Regions from separate parts of the Streptomyces sp. cg35 genome, predicted to be linked through region 1. Evidence: riboswitches for the same ligand, from Rfam matches in the RefSeq annotation. Region 1 holds a riboswitch; each other region holds the start of a gene.

Region 1 (5,518 bases):
GCGGCACCCGTCTACGTGCGTACGTCCCCGCACACGGTACGGGACCGAGTGCGGGGACGTACGGAACTACTGCCTCAGCAGGCGTCGGGGCCGGTCAGCCCTTGAAGCGGGGAAATGCGCTGCGACCGGCGTAGACCGCCGCGTCGTCCAGGATCTCCTCGATGCGAAGGAGCTGGTTGTACTTGGCGACACGCTCGGAGCGGGCCGGGGCGCCGGTCTTGATCTGGCCGCAGTTGGTGGCGACGGCCAGGTCGGCGATGGTGACGTCCTCGGTCTCGCCGGAGCGGTGCGACATCATGCACTTGAAGCCGTTGCGCTGGGCCAGCTCGACGGCGTCCAGGGTCTCGGTCAGCGAGCCGATCTGGTTGACCTTGACGAGGAGGGCGTTCGCCGAGTTCTCCTCGATGCCGCGGGCCAGGCGCTCCGGGTTGGTGACGAAGAGGTCGTCGCCGACGAGCTGGACCTTGTCGCCCAGCTTCTCGGTGATGACGTTCCAGCCGGCCCAGTCGTCCTCGTACAGCGGGTCCTCGATGGAGACGAGCGGGTACGCGGAGACGAGCTCCTCGTAGTACTCGGTCATCTCGGCCGCCGAGCGCTCCTTGCCCTCGAACTGGTACTTGCCGTCCTTGTAGAACTCGGAGGCGGCGACGTCCAGCGCGAGCGCGACCTGCTGGCCGGGGATGTAGCCGGCCTCCTTGATGGCCTCGAGGATGAGGTCGAGGGCGGCGCGGTTCGACTCCAGGTTCGGGGCGAAGCCGCCCTCGTCGCCGAGGCCGGTGGACAGGCCCTTGGCCTTCAGGACCTTCTTGAGGGTGTGGTAGACCTCGGTGCCCCAGCGCAGCGCCTCGGAGAAGGACTCCGCGCCGATCGGGGCGATCATGAACTCCTGGATGTCGACGTTGGAGTCGGCGTGCGACCCACCGTTCAGGATGTTCATCATCGGGACGGGCAGCAGGTGCGCGTTCGGACCGCCGAGGTAGCGGAAGAGCGGCAGGTCGCTGGCCTCGGAGGCGGCGTGGGCCACGGCGAGCGAGACGCCGAGGATGGCGTTGGCGCCGAGGGAGCCCTTGTTGTCCGTGGCGTCCAGGTCGAACATCGCCTGGTCGATCAGGCGCTGCTCGGTGGCGTCGTAGCCGACGAGCTCCGGGCCGATCTGCTCGATGACGGCGAGGACGGCCTTCTCGACACCCTTGCCCTGGTAACGGTTGGGGTCACCGTCACGGAGTTCGATGGCCTCGAAGGCACCGGTGGAGGCACCGGACGGAACGGCAGCACGACCCGTGCTGCCGTCGTCGAGGCCGACCTCGACCTCGACCGTGGGGTTGCCTCGGGAGTCCAGGATTTCCCGGGCTACGACGACGTCGATGGACGGCACGAGCATCTCCTTCTGGGATGTGACGCAACTGGGCGGGCTGCCTCGGTAACGCATTCCCGCACCCATGAGCCTAACCGGCTCCGGGGCATCGGCCAGCCGACCGCCCGTCTCGTGGACAACGCCGTTAGCGAAATGTTCCCAACTGGAACAAAACGGGGTGGTGGCGTGCGGGTGACGGAATCCCGTCCGCCGTGTCCGGGCCGAGCGCCGGGTGCGGGTCGCGGGCAGCCGCGACGGTGCCGCAGTCGGCGGACAGCAAGGCGCCCCACCCCGGATGCCGGGATGGGGCGCCGATGCGAGCGGCCCGTTACATGGGGACGGGTCGAAAGAGCTCGGCGTCCGCCGATGCCGAGGCTCCCCTCTATACGTGCGGCTTACTTCAGGTGCAGCTGCTGACCCGGGTAGATCAGGTCGGCGTCGGTGACGATGTCCTTGTTGAGCTTGAACACCTTCTGCCAGGTGGTGCCGTGCGCCTCGGCGATCTTGCTGAGGGTGTCGCCGTGCTTCACCTTGTACTCGCCGTCGCCCTTCTTGACCTTCTTGCCGGTCGGGGTCGTGACGGTCTTCTTCGACTCCTGCTGCTGCGGCGCCTGGCGCTGCTCGGAGCGGGTGGTCGTGGAGGACTCGGAGCGCTGCTGCGGCTGAGCCTGCTGCTGCTTCGGCTGCTCGGGAGCCGGGGCGGAGTTCGAGGTGGAGGCGCCGGACAGGCCCACACCACAGCTCGGCCAGGCACCCTTGCCCTGCGCGGCGAGGACCTTCTCGGCGACCGATATCTGCTGGGCCTTGGAGGCCTGGTCGGCGGAGGAGGCGTAGGCGGTGCCGCCGTACGCGGCCCAGGTCGAGGACGAGAACTGGAGGCCGCCGTAGTAGCCGTTGCCCGTGTTGATGGACCAGTTGCCACCGGACTCGCACTGCGCGACCTGGTCCCACTCGGAGGTGGAGGCGGCGGAGGCGGAGGTGGCGCCCATCAGCGGGACGGCGACAGCGGCACCGGCGACGCCGGCGAGCGTGGCGACACGGACGGCCTTGGACGGGCGGCGGTGCTTGCCCTTGCTGGAAAGCAGCATGGAGAGATCCCCTCACCGACGCCTACGAGGTGAGCTGTCGGGTTCGGGCCAGTGAGTGCCCGGCCGCGCATCCTTGTGCGCGGCTTAACCCCAAGCCGTCTCGGTCTCCCTGAACGGCACTTACCTGGGTCCCCCGCTCCTGCCTACGGCGCTGACGCGTCGACTGTTCCCGTACGGACGTTGGCAGGATTCGGCGTGACGTCCGTCGGGGCCCGCAGTGGCGAGCGGTGACGACGTTAAGCAGTGGATCCGCCCGATTTCAAAGACGATCAGGGTCTTTGAGACTCATGTCTCACTCGCGCAAAAGTGGACATACGCGCCCCAACCAGCCCTGAACTCCCGCTACTTTTCGCCCGATTCGAGGCCAAGATCCAGACTCTGACCAGGAAGGATGAGGTCGGGGTCGGAGCCGACCGTCTTCTTGTTCAGGTCGTAGAGCGCATCCCACCCGCCGTCGACGTCATGGGCGTCGGCGATGTCCCACAGGTTGTCGCCGGAGCGGACCGTGTACGTCCCTTCGTCGCGCCGCTCCTCGCGGGAGGCGTGACGGCCTTCTCCCGTACGGGAGTCGGAGGTGTCGTCCGTGGCGCGGTCGCCGCGGTGACGGCCGCCGGCGGAGGCGTCGTCCGAGGCCGGGGCGGACGGGGTGGCCGCGTCCGAGGGCTCCTGATCGGCCGCCGAGCCGGAGGCGTCGGCGCTGGGGTCGGTGCCGGAATCGTCGGCGGACTGCCCCGACTTGTCCGACTTGTCGCTTGCCGTGTCGCTCGGGTCGTCGCTCGACGTGTTACCGGAGGTATCGCCCGTCGCGTCGGCTGACGGGGTGTCCGATGTGCCGGACCCGTCGTGATTCTTGTCTCCCGAATCCGTGGCGGAGTCGTCGGCGGAGTCCGAGGAGCCGTCCGAGGAGTCGTCCGACGGGGAGGCGCTCGCGCCCGGGTCGACATCGGCCGAGTCGTCGCTCTTGGTGAGACCGGCCACGATCGAGCAGCTCGGCCAGGCGCTCGGCCCGCGGTCGTCGAGCGCTTTCTCGGCGACGGCTATCTGCTGGGATCTGCTGGCCTCGTCGGCGCGCGCGGCGTAGTCGAGACCGCCGTACTGCTCCCACATCTCCTGCGAGAACTGCAGTCCGCCGTAGTACCCGTTGCCCGCGTCCAGGCTCCACTGGCCGCCGGACTCGCACTCGGCGAGCTTGTCCCACGTGCTGGTGGAGGCGGCGCTCGCGTTGGTCGCGGCGAGCAGCGGGATCGCGATGGCGCTGCCGGTGACACCGGCGGCGACAACGAGAGCGGGTGCCTGACGGGGGCGACGGTGACGACCGTTCCCGGAGAGCATGCGGTTCCCTTTCGCGAGGCTGATGCTGCTGCACGCGACGGGTGATGCGGGAGTGCAGGATGTGCACATGTCGCGATGACTGGTGAACGTAGCGGGACTCGAACGCTTGTCACAAGTCGATGCAGCGCAGATCACGTGAAAGTCACAGATGTGACGGCTCGTCAGTTCTGGTGGGGCGTGAACTCCACCGGCAGCGTGCGCAGTCCACGCATGATGAGACCGCCGCGCCACCGCAGATCGGCCGGATCCTGGGCAAGTCGCAGGTCCGGAAGGCGCGTCAGCAAGGTGGCGAGCGCGGTCTGTCCCTCCAGGCGCGCGAGGGGGGCGCCGAGGCAGTAGTGGATGCCGTGGCCGTAGCCGAGGTGCTGGTTGTCGCGGCGCGCGAGGTCGAGGGTGTCGGGTGCGGCGAAGCGCGCCGGGTCGCGGTCGGCGGCGGCGAGCACGACGAGGACCGGGTCCCCGGTGGCGATGTCCTGGCCGCCGATGGTGAGGGGTTCGGTCGCGAACCGCCAGGTCGCCAGCTCGACCGGGCCGTCGAAGCGCAGCAGTTCCTCGACGCCGGTCGCCAGCAGCCCGGTGTCGCCCTCGGCCAGCGCCCGCTGCAGCCGCGCGCGCTGCTCGGGGTGGGTGAGCAGGGCGTACGTGCCGTTCCCGATGAGGTTGACCGTCGTCTCGAAGCCGGCGAAGAGCAGGATGAAGGCCATCGCCGCGGCCTCGTTCTCGGTGAGGTGCTCGCCGTGGTCGGAGGCGCGGATCAGGCCGGAGATCAGATCGTCGCCGGGGTCGTGGCGCTTGCGGTGGATCAGCTCGGCGAGATAGCCGCGCATCTTCTTCACGGAACGGGCGACGCCGCCGCGCGGCCCTCCCCCGTGCCGGATCATCATGCCCGCCCAGTCCCGGAAGTCGTCCTGGTCCTCGCGCGGAACGCCCAGCAGGTCGCAGATGGCGTAGATGGGGAGCGGGAAGGCGAAGTCGTGGATCAGGTCCGCCTCGCCCTTCGCCGCGAACCGGTCGATCAGGTCGTCGGTCAACTCCTGCACCCGGGGCGCGAATTCGGCCACCGTACGCGGGGTGAACGCCTTCGAGACGAGGCGGCGCAGCCGGGTGTGGTCCGGCGGGTCGATGTTGAGCAGGTGCGTCATCAGATCGGCCTTGCGCTCGCCCGGGATGCCGGTCTTGCCCTTGGCGTGCGACGACCCGTCGTGATGGTCCGGGTTCTTGCTGAGCCGCTGGTCGGCGAGGGCCTGCCGGGCATCCGCGTACCGGGTGACCAGCCAGGCCTCGACGCCGCTGGGCAGGGTGGTGCGGTGCACGGGGGCGTGCTCGCGCAGCCAGGCGTAGGCGGGGTACGGGTCGCTCGCGAACTCCCAGGTGAAGAGTTCGGGCATCGCGGCGGGGGCGTCGTGCGGGGCGGGTGCGTCGTGCGGGGCGGGGCTTTCGGTCACTCCCCGACGGTATCCGCCCCGCCAGGGGCGCTGCGCCGGCTACCCCGCCAGGCCCTCGGCCGCCCGCACCGCGTCCCGGTACACCCGGGCCGCTGCCCTGAGCGCCGCCTCCGGGTCCACCCCGTCCGCCTCCGCCCGCAGGGCGAGCGCCAGCAGTTCGTACCCCACACCGGATCCCGTCGGCACCGGTACGTCGAGCCCCGCCGTGCGCACGCGCGAGCCGAGCTTCGCGGCCAGGGCCAGGCCGGGCTGGCCGACCGGGACGCCGTCCGTGACCGAGGCCCGCTGCTTCTCCTCGG
Region 2 (5,518 bases), 2.4 Mb from region 1:
TGCTCTCCGTCATGGAGGACGAGGAGACCGTCGCGAACGCCCGGGCCATGGGCGAGCTGCTGAAGACCCGGCTCACCGCGCTCGTCGACCGCTACGAGCTGCTGAGCGACATCCGCGGGCGCGGCCTGATGATCGGCATCGAGTTCGGCCGGCCCAGGTCACTCAAGCTGCGCAGCCGCTGGACCATGCTGCAGGCCGCCCGCAAGGGCCTGTTCGCCCAGATGGTCGTCGTGCCGCTGCTGCAGAAGCACCGGATCCTCACCCAGGTCTCCGGCGACCACCTCGAAGTCATCAAGCTGATCCCGCCGCTCGTGGTGGACGAGGCCGACGTCGAGCGGTTCGTGGCGGCGTTCACCGCCGTGATGGACGACGCGCACAGTGGCGGCGGGCTGATGTGGGACTTCAGCAAGACCCTGATCAAGCAGGCGGTCGCCAACCGCTGACCGCCCGGAACGGTTTGCCTCTGAGGCAATAAATTTGCCCCTCGGGCAGGGCTCTGGCTGAATCGACCGTATGAGCCCTGCCCTCCCGAAGGAGGTTCCGGAGCCCCCGGAGCTGCCCGCCGTCGCGCCCCAGCTGCGTGCCCTGCGCCGCCGTGCCGCCCTCACGCTGGAGGCCGCGGCCCGCTCCGCCGGTCTGTCGCCCGCGCATCTGTCGCGCCTGGAGACCGGTCAGCGCCAGCCCTCGCTGCCGATGCTGCTCGCCCTCGCCCGCATCTACGGTACGACGGTCTCCGAACTGCTCGGCGAGACCCCCGCCGACCGGGACGCGGTCGTCCGCGCCCGGGACATGGAGGCGACCGAGGCCGGCGGCTGGACGTACTTCCAGGCCGGTTCCCCCGGCCGCGGCATGCAGGCGCTGCGGGTCCACGTGCCGTACGGCTCGCAGGGCGACATCGTGCGCGTCCACCCCGGCGAGGAGTGGCTCTACGTCCTCGAAGGGCGGCTGCGGCTGCGCCTGGGGGACACGTCCTACCGGCTCGACCCCGGGGACAGCGCGCACTTCGACTCGCTCACCCCGCACCGGATCGCCGCGGGGGACCCGGGCGGGGCCGAGCTCCTCTTCGTACACACCCTGCTGCAGAGCCCGACCGCCGCGCTGTGCCTCGGCCCGGCGGCCGGTCCGGCCCGGGAGGCCCGACATGACTGACATGAGCGACGCGACCGAGCCCACCGCCGGGGAACAGCCCGCCCGGCGGGACATCGAGGACAAGCTGCCGCGCGGCATCTGGGTCCGGGTCCTCGTGTACGTCTTCGCGGGGCACGCCCTCGCCGCCTTCATCTACCTGCTGTTCACGCTGGGCGGGGGCGAGTAGCCGGGTCAGACCAGGAGCCGCTCGCGCAGCCGGTCGCGCTCGGCCGCGGTGAGCCCCAGGCCCTCCTCGAAGTAGCGGTCCGTGCCGCCCCAGGTCTGCTCGATGGTGTCGAAGGCCGCGTGCAGGTACGTGGAGCGAGCGTCGAAGAGCGGGCTGAGCAGCTCCATGACCTCGGGGGAGTAGGCGTCGGCGGACGTGCCGCTGCGGCGCACCTTGTAGCGGCGGTGCTTCGCGTTCGACTCCAGGTAGTCCGCCTCGATCGCGTCGCGCTCCACGCCGACGGCGAGCAGCGTCACCGCGATCGACAGCCCCGCCCGGTCCTTGCCCGCCGCACAGTGCATCAGGGCGGGGACGCTGTCCTCGGCGATCGAGCGCAGCACGCGGCTGTGCTCGGCGGTGCGCTGGGTGATGATCGAGCGGTACGACGTGATCATGCGGTCCGCGGCGCGGCCCTCGGACAGCAGGGACCGCAGCTGCTCTATGTCGCCGTCGCGGACCATCTGCCAGAACTCGGCGCCGTCCGCCGGGTCGGACAGCGGCAGGTTCACATTGCGCACGCCGGGCAGCTCGACGTCGGCGCCCTCCAGCCGCTGGTCCGCGGCGTTGCGGAAGTCGAAGACGGTGTGCAGGCCGAGCCCGGCGAGGAACGCCGCGTCCTCGGCGGTGGCGTGGGCGAGATGGCCGCTGCGGTAGAGCACGCCCGGCCGCACGCTCCGGCCGTCCACCGTCGGCAGGCCGCCCACATCGCGGAAGTTGCGCACTCCGAACAGCTCGGGCTCGGTGGACGGGGCGTGCTGCGTCACGGGGGCTCCTCCCGGTCGGATCACCGGCGTTGCTCGCCGGCGGGCGCGCTCCCGACGATACGACATGGATTCCGACGGCAACCATGTGTCCGTTTTAGGTATTTATGCGCCAACTATCCGCAAGGGAAGGGAGATTGTGGCCGGGCGCGTGAGCAGGCTCATAGCCGTGACGGTGCGTGGCGGTCGCCTCGAATCCACCTCTCGGGAATTCCCTTGATTTTCTTGAAGGTATGGCGCCGGTAAAGCGCGACCGTCGACGCAGGGTGACACAGAAAGCTCTCAGTCGATCAAGAAAGCGGCACCATAAGTCAATTCGATGCTTGTCGCCGCCTTTCGTACTGCCTTACGGTCACCCTTCAATCCGGGCGGAACGCCTAGTCCTGCCACCGCCCGGACTCCGAACCACGACCCGTGACGGCAGGAGCGGGGGACCCACAGGCAGTACGCCGCCGAGGGAATTCCCCATGCGGCTAGGGGTGAAGTCGTGCTCGTACACCGGGCGCGGCCGGGCAACTCCAGCCCGAACCCGACAGCTCACCTCGCAGGCGACGGAGAGGAAATCCGCCATGCCCGCCAAGGGAAAGCACCGCCGCCCGAAGTCCCAGCGCGTCACGCGCGCCGCCGCCGTCGCCTCGGCCGGCGGGGCCGCGCTCGCCCTGCCGCTCATCGGCGCCACCGGCGCCCACGCGGCGACCGCCGACACCGCCGCGAAGACCTACACGGTCAAGGCCGGTGACACGCTCTCCAAGATCGCCAAGGCGCAGGACGTCGACGGCGGCTGGAAGAAGCTCTACCAGGCCAACAAGGACGTCGTCGGCTCCGACTCCGGCCTCATCAAGCCCGGCATGAAGCTCACGCTGGACGGCGCCGCGGCCAAGAGCGCCACCACCACGGCCACGCAGGCGAGCACCACCACGGCCGACTACGTGAAGCCCGTCGACGGCACCAGTGGCACGCCCTACCACCAGTCCGGCTCGATGTGGTCCAGCGGCTACCACACCGGCACCGACTTCGTCGTGCCCACCGGCACCTCGATCAAGGCGGTCGGCGCCGGCACCGTCGTCTCCGCCGGCTTGGACGGCGCCTACGGCAACGAGGTCGTCATCCAGCACGCCGACGGCCGCTACTCGCAGTACGCCCACATGTCGTCAGTCGGCGTCTCCTCCGGGCAGACCGTCACCGCGGGCCAGCAGATCGGCCTCTCCGGCGCGACCGGCAACGTCACCGGACCGCACCTGCACTTCGAGATCCGTACGTCGCCGAGCTACGGCTCCGACATCGACCCGCTGGCGTACCTGCGCGAGCACGGCGTCAACGTCTGAGCCGCGGCACCACGCGCGATCTTCTCGGCGCCCGGGGATATTCCCCGGGCGCCGAGTGGGTTTTCTCACCACGCGTCAACCCCTGGCTACGGTCGCGTATGAAGACTCTCAAGGCGATTCCGCACTGCGGAAGGATCGATTTTGGCCACCCAGGCGTTGCCCGGTTCGCACATATCCAGGGGGTTCACGCCGAACAGGTCGGCTGCGGCGTGCATCTCACGCATCAGCCAGTTTGTCTTCATACTGATGCGCCGGCTGACGCTGGCGGCATCGACAGGCTTGGCCGGCTGGAGGGCAAACCCCAGCTCCGCCCGAGTCAGCCCGGAGACTCTGAGTGCCAGGTCCACCGAGGCGGAGAAGTTCTTCTCCGTGTCCGTGGGCTCTATCCTCGCGGCAGTCATCTACGTCCCTCGTAGTTGGTCACGCGCCCCGTCGACGGGGACGCATGTAGGTCGCGCTTCCTGCGATCACTTTACAGCGGACCCCGCACGAATCGCACGCGAACTGAGAAAATCTCGTTCAGCTTGAAGTTTCCTCATGCGGCCCTCTACTGTGCTCGCATGATCCCCAACCCCCCGGGCCTTGCCCCGCTATGCCCATTTGTCGACACGGTCAGTAGCCGTGTCGGGCCTGGCGGTGACACGCGGTGAGCGCGCGCAACGACGTCATGTTCGGTGGCGTGGGCGCGGCCGACAGGATCGCCCACCGGGGTCCAGAGGGATATTCGCAAACGCCGCTCTGGGTTGTCCTGCGTTGCCGCAAAGAGGTCTGGCTCTACGACTACTTGCGCGCCGCGTACGGCGGCTACGACGAGGTGTTTCCCAGCATCAAGACGATCGCGAAGGACTGCGAGGTCTCCCGCCGAACCGTCGAGCGCACCCTGTCCCTGCTCATCGAAGCGGGCGCCATGTCCCGCAGTCCGCAGTACCGCGAGAACGGCGGACGCACCGCGAATCTCTACCTCACCGAGTGGTTCCCGCCGGAGCACCCGAGCCGTGCAGGGGCCTCTGCTGTACCGCCAAACGAGTGAAGACCAGGTCAGACCCCTGCGTCAAAAATGACGCACCCCCCTGCGACAAAAATGACGCACCCCCCTGCGTCAGATCTGTCGCACCCCCCTGCGTCAGATTTGACGCACCAAGAGACACATAGAAGTTGAGACACAGAGAAGGGGAGCCACACAGAAGCCGAGCCACACAGAACGTCGTGAGCCTTCGGCTCACTGCCTTTCCGGGGGGACTGTCGCCTCCCCCCGGGCCCCCATAGACACGTTCGCTTCGCTCACGCCGGTCTCGGCAAGCCGAGCCCCTGTAACCCCTGGGCTTATCGCCGTCGAGCAAGCTCCAACTACCTGATCTCTGAACAGAACCCCAGAAGCGCGTGCGTGCACGTTCGCGAGCGCGCGGAGAGAGAGCCCCGATGAGCGAGCAGCAGCACATTCTGTCGGCCGACGTCCAGAACACCCGGGGCGTCATGCTCTACGTCCACCGCGAGCAGACGCACGACACCGAGGAAACGCACGCTCGCGCTGGGCATTTGGGCTTCGGAACGTCGATGGAGTTGTCCGGGGTTATCGAGATCCTGAACGACGCGATACGCAGCAAGACGTCCGTGAAAGCCGTACGTGACGCTCTGCGCGCTGTTGCCGAGCGAGTCGACGCTCTCGATGCGGAGCGCGCTACAAGCCGCTCACAGGGGCGTGTGCCGCTTCAGCGCGAGGACGAATCCGCGCCCGATCCCTCCCATACCGAGTGAGGCACCGTGAACGACCCACTGACGTACGCCGAAGTCCTCGCCGTACGCGAGCGTGAACGCGAACTCTCCTACGCAGCCCAAGGCGTCCTCTCCCGCCTGCGCGCACTGCCCGTCGAGTGCCCCTACACCGCCGAGTCCCTGAGCCCCTGGACCGCCGACCGCGTCGACCGCATCCGCGGGTGCCTGCGTGAACTGTCCGCCGCCCGCTGGCTCGTGCGCTTCGACTACGAGGGCCTGGCCGACAACGAGGCGTACTACCTGCCCCGGGAGCTGGTGTGAACCCGAGCCCGGTCCGCAACACCCTGATCCACGTCGAGATCAAG
Region 3 (5,518 bases), 1.4 Mb from region 1:
CGCGCGGTCCTCGTGTACGAGCCGACGGCCCCCGCCGACCCCGATGACGAGAGCGACGAGAACGACGAGGAGGCGGGCCGGTGACCGAGCAGCTCGCGACCATGGACTTCCACCCCCAGCCGCAGGCCGGCGCGGCCAAGCCGTGGGCGTTCCCCGCCCCGGAGCGCGGCGAGCTCGCCAACGGCCTGACGGTGCTGCGCTGCCACCGTCCCGGCCAGCAGGTCGTCGCCGTCGAGATCAACCTGGATGCGCCGCTGGACGCCGAGCCCGCCGGGCTCGACGGCGTCGCCACGATCATGGCGCGTGCCTTCAACGAGGGCACCGACAAGCACTCCGCGGAGGAGTTCGCGGCGGAACTGGAGCGCTGCGGCGCCACGTTGGACGCGCACGCCGACCACCCCGGCGTCCGCGTCTCCCTGGAAGTGCCGGTCTCCCGCCTCCCCAAGGGGCTGGCCCTGCTGGCCGACGCCCTGCGGGCGCCCGCCTTCGCGGACAGCGAGATCGAGCGCCTCGTCCGCAACCGCCTGGACGAGATCCCGCACGAGAGCGCCAACCCGGCCCGCCGCGCCGCCAAGGAGCTCTCCAGGCAGCTCTTCCCGGCCGGCTCGCGCATGTCGCGCCCGCGTCAGGGCACCGAGGAGACCGTCGCCGCCATCGACGCGGCGGCCGTGCGCGCCTTCTACGAGAAGCACGTACGTCCCGCCACCGGGACCGTCGTCGTGGTGGGCGACCTGACGGGCACCGACCTCGACGCCCTCCTCGCGGACACGCTCGGCGCCTGGACCGGCGACACGAGCGAGCCGCGCCCGGCGCCGCCGGTCACCGCGGACGACACCGGCCGGGTCGTCGTCGTGGACCGTCCGGGAGCGGTGCAGACGCAGCTGCTCATCGGCCGGATCGGGCCCGACAAGCACGACCGCGTGTGGGCGGCGCAGATCCTCGGCACGTACTGCCTCGGCGGCACGCTCACCTCGCGCCTGGACCGCGTCCTGCGCGAGGAGAAGGGCTACACCTACGGTGTGCGGTCCTTCGCCCAGGTGCTGCGGTCCGCGCCCGACGGGACGGGCGCGGCGATGCTCGCCATCAGCGGCTCCGTGGACACTCCGAACACCGGACCCGCGCTCGACGACCTCTGGAAGGTCCTGCGCACGCTGGCCGCCGAGGGCCTCACGGACGCGGAACGCGACACGGCCGTGCAGAACCTGGTGGGTGTGGCCCCGCTGAAGTTCGAGACGGCCGCGGCGGTCGCGGGCACCCTCGCCGACCAGGTCGAGCAGCAGCTGCCGGACGACTTCCAGGCCCGGCTGTACCGCCAACTCGCCGAGACGGGCACCGTGGAGGCCACTGCGGCGGTCGTGAACGCCTTCCCGGCCGACCGGCTGGTGACGATCCTCGTGGGCGACGCCGCGCAGATCGAGGAGCCCGTCAGGGCCCTCGGCATCGGTGAGGTGACCGTGGTCACGGGCTGACCCCCGTCCCGCACGCCGCACGAAGCCCCGATGGTCACGCCGACCACCGGGGCTTCGTGCTGTCGCTCACGTCCGTCCACGACCGGCCTTGGATCACGAATGTCCGAATTGGGGCGGAGGTTGCCTGTCTGGTCTGTGGCATGCACTACAAAAGCCGGGATCCGTTTGTTGATTAAAAGATGTCCCGTTTAGCGTCGGTCCGGCTGTCCGCCAGACCTACGTCGCGCCCGCGACACCGGACAGTCATCGCCGAGTCCCCCACGGCGCGAGCCAGGGGAGCCGGGGACCCATCGCAGTCCCTGGGGTGAATCGGACGCTCTTCCCGTACGGGGAGGGTGTCCGTAGGAGACCTTCCTGCTCCGAACCCGTCAGCTAACCCGGTAGGCGAGAGGGAAGGAAAGGACCAGCCACTTCATGGCGTTCACCCGTGCCACCGGGAAGCACCGTCGTCCCAGCCGTCTCACGCGTACCACCGCGCAGGTCGCGGGTGTCGCGGCGATCACCACGACCGGTGTCCTCGGAGGCCTCGCCGCCCCCGCTCTCGCCGCCGACAACGCGGCCGCCGACCAGAACGGCCTGACCCAGGCCATCGCCATCGGCGACTCCCTGGCCGACCAGATCGACGCGCAGGCCTCCGCGCAGAAGAAGGCCGCCGCTGAAGCCGCCGCCAAGAAGAAGGCCGAGGCCGAGGCGAAGAAGAAGGCCGAGGAGGCCAAGCGCGAGGCCGAGGCGAAGGCCAAGAAGGAGCGCGAGGCCAAGGAGCGCGCCGCCCGTGAGGCCGAGCGCAAGCGCCTCAACTCCTTCGTGGCACCGATCACCGGCTCCTACGTCTCCACCGCCTACAAGGCGAGCAGCGGCCTGTGGTCCTCCGGCAGCCACACCGGCATCGACTTCCACGCGGCGAGCGGCACCTCCGTGCACGCCGTGGGCTCCGGCACCGTCGTCGAGGCCGGCTGGGGCGGCGCGTACGGCAACAACATCGTGATCAAGATGAACGACGGCACGTACACCCAGTACGGTCACCTGTCGTCCATCGGTGTCTCCGTCGGCCAGGCCGTCACCCCCGGCCAGCAGATAGGCCTCTCCGGCGCCACCGGCAACGTCACGGGCCCGCACCTCCACTTCGAGGCCCGCACGACCCCCGACTACGGCTCCGACATGGACCCCGTCGCGTACCTCCGCTCGCACGGCGTGAACGTCTGACGCATCCGCAGCAGCAGTCCCCGAAAGCCCCGGCCGCCGAGCCGGGGCTTTCGCGTGTGCACGCCGTTCCTGTCCAAAAAATATCCATGGATTCCGGCCTGCCGTCGGAAATTCAAGGAGGGTGGAATAGAGTCACTGGGCGGGCGCGTCGAACAGGTGTCAATCGCGCTTGCACGGGCGTCAATCGACCGCGTTTCGCGGGGATTAAGGCGGAGGTCGGGTCATGCGCATTCCCGCGCACTCGGTATGCACGGCGATCCGCGACGACATCGTCGCGGGTGTCTACGAGCGCGGCAGCAGGCTCACCGAGGAACTGCTCGCGCGCCGCTACGGGGTCTCGCGCGTCCCGGTCCGCGAGGCGCTGCGCACCCTGGAGGCCGAGGGCTTCGTCGTCACGCGCAGGCACGCGGGCGCGTGCGTGGCCGAACCCACCGAGCAGGAGGCCGCCGACCTGCTGGAGATCCGCATGCTGCTGGAGCCGCTGGGTGCCGCACGCGCCGCGCAGCGCCGCACCGAGGCCCACCTCAAGGTGCTGCGTGGCCTGGTCAGGCTGGGGCAGGAGCGCTCCAGGCGGGGCCAGAGCGAGGATCTGCGCTCCCTGGGCGGCTGGTTCCACGAGACCCTCGCACAGGCCTCGGGAAGCCCCGGCCTGATCACCCTGCTCACCCAGCTCCGGCACAAGATCGCGTGGATGTACGCCGTCGAGACCCCGGCCCAGCCGGGCGATTCCTGGGCGGAGCACGGCGCCATCGTGGACGCGGTGGCCCGCGGCGACGCCGAGCGGGCCCGCTCCCTGACCGCCCTGCACACCGAGCGCGCCGTCACGGCCCACCGGCTGCGCGTCCCCCGCGCGGGCGACCGTGTGAGGACTTCGCAACATGCCGTAAACACGGCGGGGCTCCAGCATTAACAGGGGGGCCGTATACAAAGAAGTGCGGTATTCATCGAATGAGCCGCGCAGTATCTTTTGCCGCCCTGATTAAAGACGTCCAGTGCGGTGTAATTCTGCTGCCCTATTCGGCGTGCTTGAATTTCGCGCGGTGGTGTCCGAATGCGAAAACGGCGGAGCCGCGCGCCCTCGAAGGGAAACGCGCGGCTCCGCCGAACTGATGGGATCAGACGGTCTCGGGAAGCTCCTCGAGGCCCTCGGAGACCAGCTTCGCCAGACGGTCGAGCGCGGCGTCCGCACCCTCGGCGTCGGAGGCCAGGACGATCTCCTCGCCGCCCTGGGCGCCCAGGCCCAGCACCGCGAGCATGGAGGCGGCGTTGACCGGGTTGCCGTCAGCCTTGGCGATCGTCACGGGGACGCCGGCCGCCGTGGCCGCGCGGACGAAGATGGAGGCGGGGCGGGCGTGGAGGCCCTCGGCCCAGCCGACGTTGACGCGGCGCTCAGCCATGTGATGCTGCCCTTCAGGTGTCTCACGGTTGTCTAGACCATTCTCACACACCGTGGAGCGTGCTCGACGCGGACCCAGGTCCCCTCCGAGCACTGCCCTTCGGCCTTCCATAGCCTGCCTCCCACGCGCGCGGGCCGCGACCCGTACGACTGTCGCCCGCTTGTCGGTGGCCAGCCCTACCCTTGCGGCATGGAGACCCCGTCGGACCGGCACGCCTACCCCGCCCACTGGGAGGCCGACGTCGTGCTGCGCGACGGCGGCACCGCCCGGATCAGGCCCATCACCACCGACGACGCCGAGCGCCTGACCAGCTTCTACGAGCAGGTCTCGGACGAGTCGAAGTACTACCGCTTCTTCGCGCCCTACCCCCGTCTGTCCGACAAAGACGTCCACCGCTTCACCCATCACGACTACGTGGACCGCGTCGGCCTGGCCGCCACGGTGGGCGGCGAGTTCATCGCGACCGTCCGCTACGACCGGATCGACCCGAACGGCAGACCCGCCTCCGCGCCCGCCGACGAGGCCGAGGTCGCCTTCCTCGTGCAGGACGCCCATCAGGGGCGCGGCGTGGCGTCCGCCCTTCTGGAGCACATCGCCGCCGTCGCCCGGGAGCGCGGCATCCGCCGGTTCGCCGCCGAGGTGCTCCCCGCCAACACCAAAATGATCAAGGTGTTCACGGACGCCGGATACACCCAGAAGCGCAGCTTCGAGGACGGCGTCGTCCGCCTGGAGTTCGACCTGGAGCCCACGGAGGCGTCCCTCGCGGTGCAGCGCGCCCGTGAGCAGCGTGCCGAGGCCCGTTCCGTGCAGCGGCTCCTCGCCCCCGGCTCCGTCGCGGTGATCGGCGTGGGGCGGGCACCCGGAGGAGTGGGCCGCAGCGTTCTGGACAACCTCAAGGACGCGGGCTTCACGGGCCGCCTGTATGCGGTGAACAAGGCGTTCCCCGAGGACCTGACCGAGGTCGACGGCGTTCCCGCGCACCGTTGCGTCCGCGACATCGACCCGGCCGAGCCCGTCGACCTGGCCGTCGTCGCCGTACCCGCGCCGCACGTGCCCGACGTCGTCGCCGAGTGCGGTGAACGGGGTGTGCAGGGCCTGGTCGTGGTCTCCGCCGGATACGCCGAGAGCGGCGCCGAGGGCCGCGAGCGCCAGCGGGAACTGGTGCGCCAGGCCCGCACCTACGGAATGCGCATCGTCGGGCCGAACGCGTTCGGCGTCGTCAACACGTCCCCGGACGTACGACTCAACGCCTCGCTCGCCCCCGAGATGCCCCGCCCCGGCCGCATCGGCCTGTTCGCCCAGTCCGGCGCCATCGGCATCGCCCTGCTGGCCCGCCTGCACCGACGGGGCGGAGGAGTGACCGGCGCCACGGGGATCTCGACGTTCGTCTCCGCGGGCAACCGCGCCGACGTCTCCGGGAACGACGTCCTTCAGTACTGGTACGACGAC

Evidence for each region. A riboswitch is a leader RNA that binds a small molecule or an ion and turns the genes downstream of it on or off. The one in region 1 is predicted to bind cyclic di-AMP.
Region 2: another riboswitch for cyclic di-AMP. It lies ahead of ACQUQD_RS06520 (M23 family metallopeptidase); the one in region 1 lies ahead of ACQUQD_RS17005 (transglycosylase family protein).
Region 3: another riboswitch for cyclic di-AMP. It lies ahead of ACQUQD_RS10720 (M23 family metallopeptidase); the one in region 1 lies ahead of ACQUQD_RS17005 (transglycosylase family protein).

The regions. Positions count from the first base shown of each region.
Region 1 covers NZ_CP191268.1:3,749,602-3,755,119, forward strand. The annotation lists gene eno (phosphopyruvate hydratase) at 95-1,381, opposite strand; gene ACQUQD_RS17005 (transglycosylase family protein) at 1,750-2,442, opposite strand; cyclic di-AMP (ydaO/yuaA leader) riboswitch at 2,447-2,603, opposite strand; gene ACQUQD_RS17010 (transglycosylase family protein) at 2,785-3,774, opposite strand; gene ACQUQD_RS17015 (cytochrome P450 family protein) at 3,936-5,162, opposite strand; gene ACQUQD_RS17020 (nucleoside triphosphate pyrophosphohydrolase) at 5,259-5,518, opposite strand, start outside.
Region 2 covers NZ_CP191268.1:1,336,851-1,342,368, reverse strand. The annotation lists gene ACQUQD_RS06540 (aspartate aminotransferase family protein) at 1-443, shown strand, start outside; gene ACQUQD_RS06535 (helix-turn-helix domain-containing protein) at 514-1,149, shown strand; gene ACQUQD_RS06530 (DUF6126 family protein) at 1,142-1,315, shown strand; gene ACQUQD_RS06525 (tyrosine-protein phosphatase) at 1,321-2,118, opposite strand; cyclic di-AMP (ydaO/yuaA leader) riboswitch at 2,496-2,681, shown strand; gene ACQUQD_RS06520 (M23 family metallopeptidase) at 2,685-3,440, shown strand; gene ACQUQD_RS06515 (hypothetical protein) at 3,527-3,841, opposite strand; gene ACQUQD_RS06510 (helix-turn-helix domain-containing protein) at 4,087-4,470, shown strand; gene ACQUQD_RS06505 (hypothetical protein) at 4,860-5,195, shown strand; gene ACQUQD_RS06500 (hypothetical protein) at 5,202-5,474, shown strand; gene ACQUQD_RS06495 (hypothetical protein) at 5,471-5,518, shown strand, end outside.
Region 3 covers NZ_CP191268.1:2,321,246-2,326,763, reverse strand. The annotation lists gene ACQUQD_RS10730 (M16 family metallopeptidase) at 1-84, shown strand, start outside; gene ACQUQD_RS10725 (M16 family metallopeptidase) at 102-1,469, shown strand; cyclic di-AMP (ydaO/yuaA leader) riboswitch at 1,707-1,871, shown strand; gene ACQUQD_RS10720 (M23 family metallopeptidase) at 1,884-2,672, shown strand; gene ACQUQD_RS10715 (GntR family transcriptional regulator) at 2,896-3,582, shown strand; gene ACQUQD_RS10710 (HPr family phosphocarrier protein) at 3,788-4,069, opposite strand; gene ACQUQD_RS10705 (GNAT family N-acetyltransferase) at 4,259-5,518, shown strand, end outside.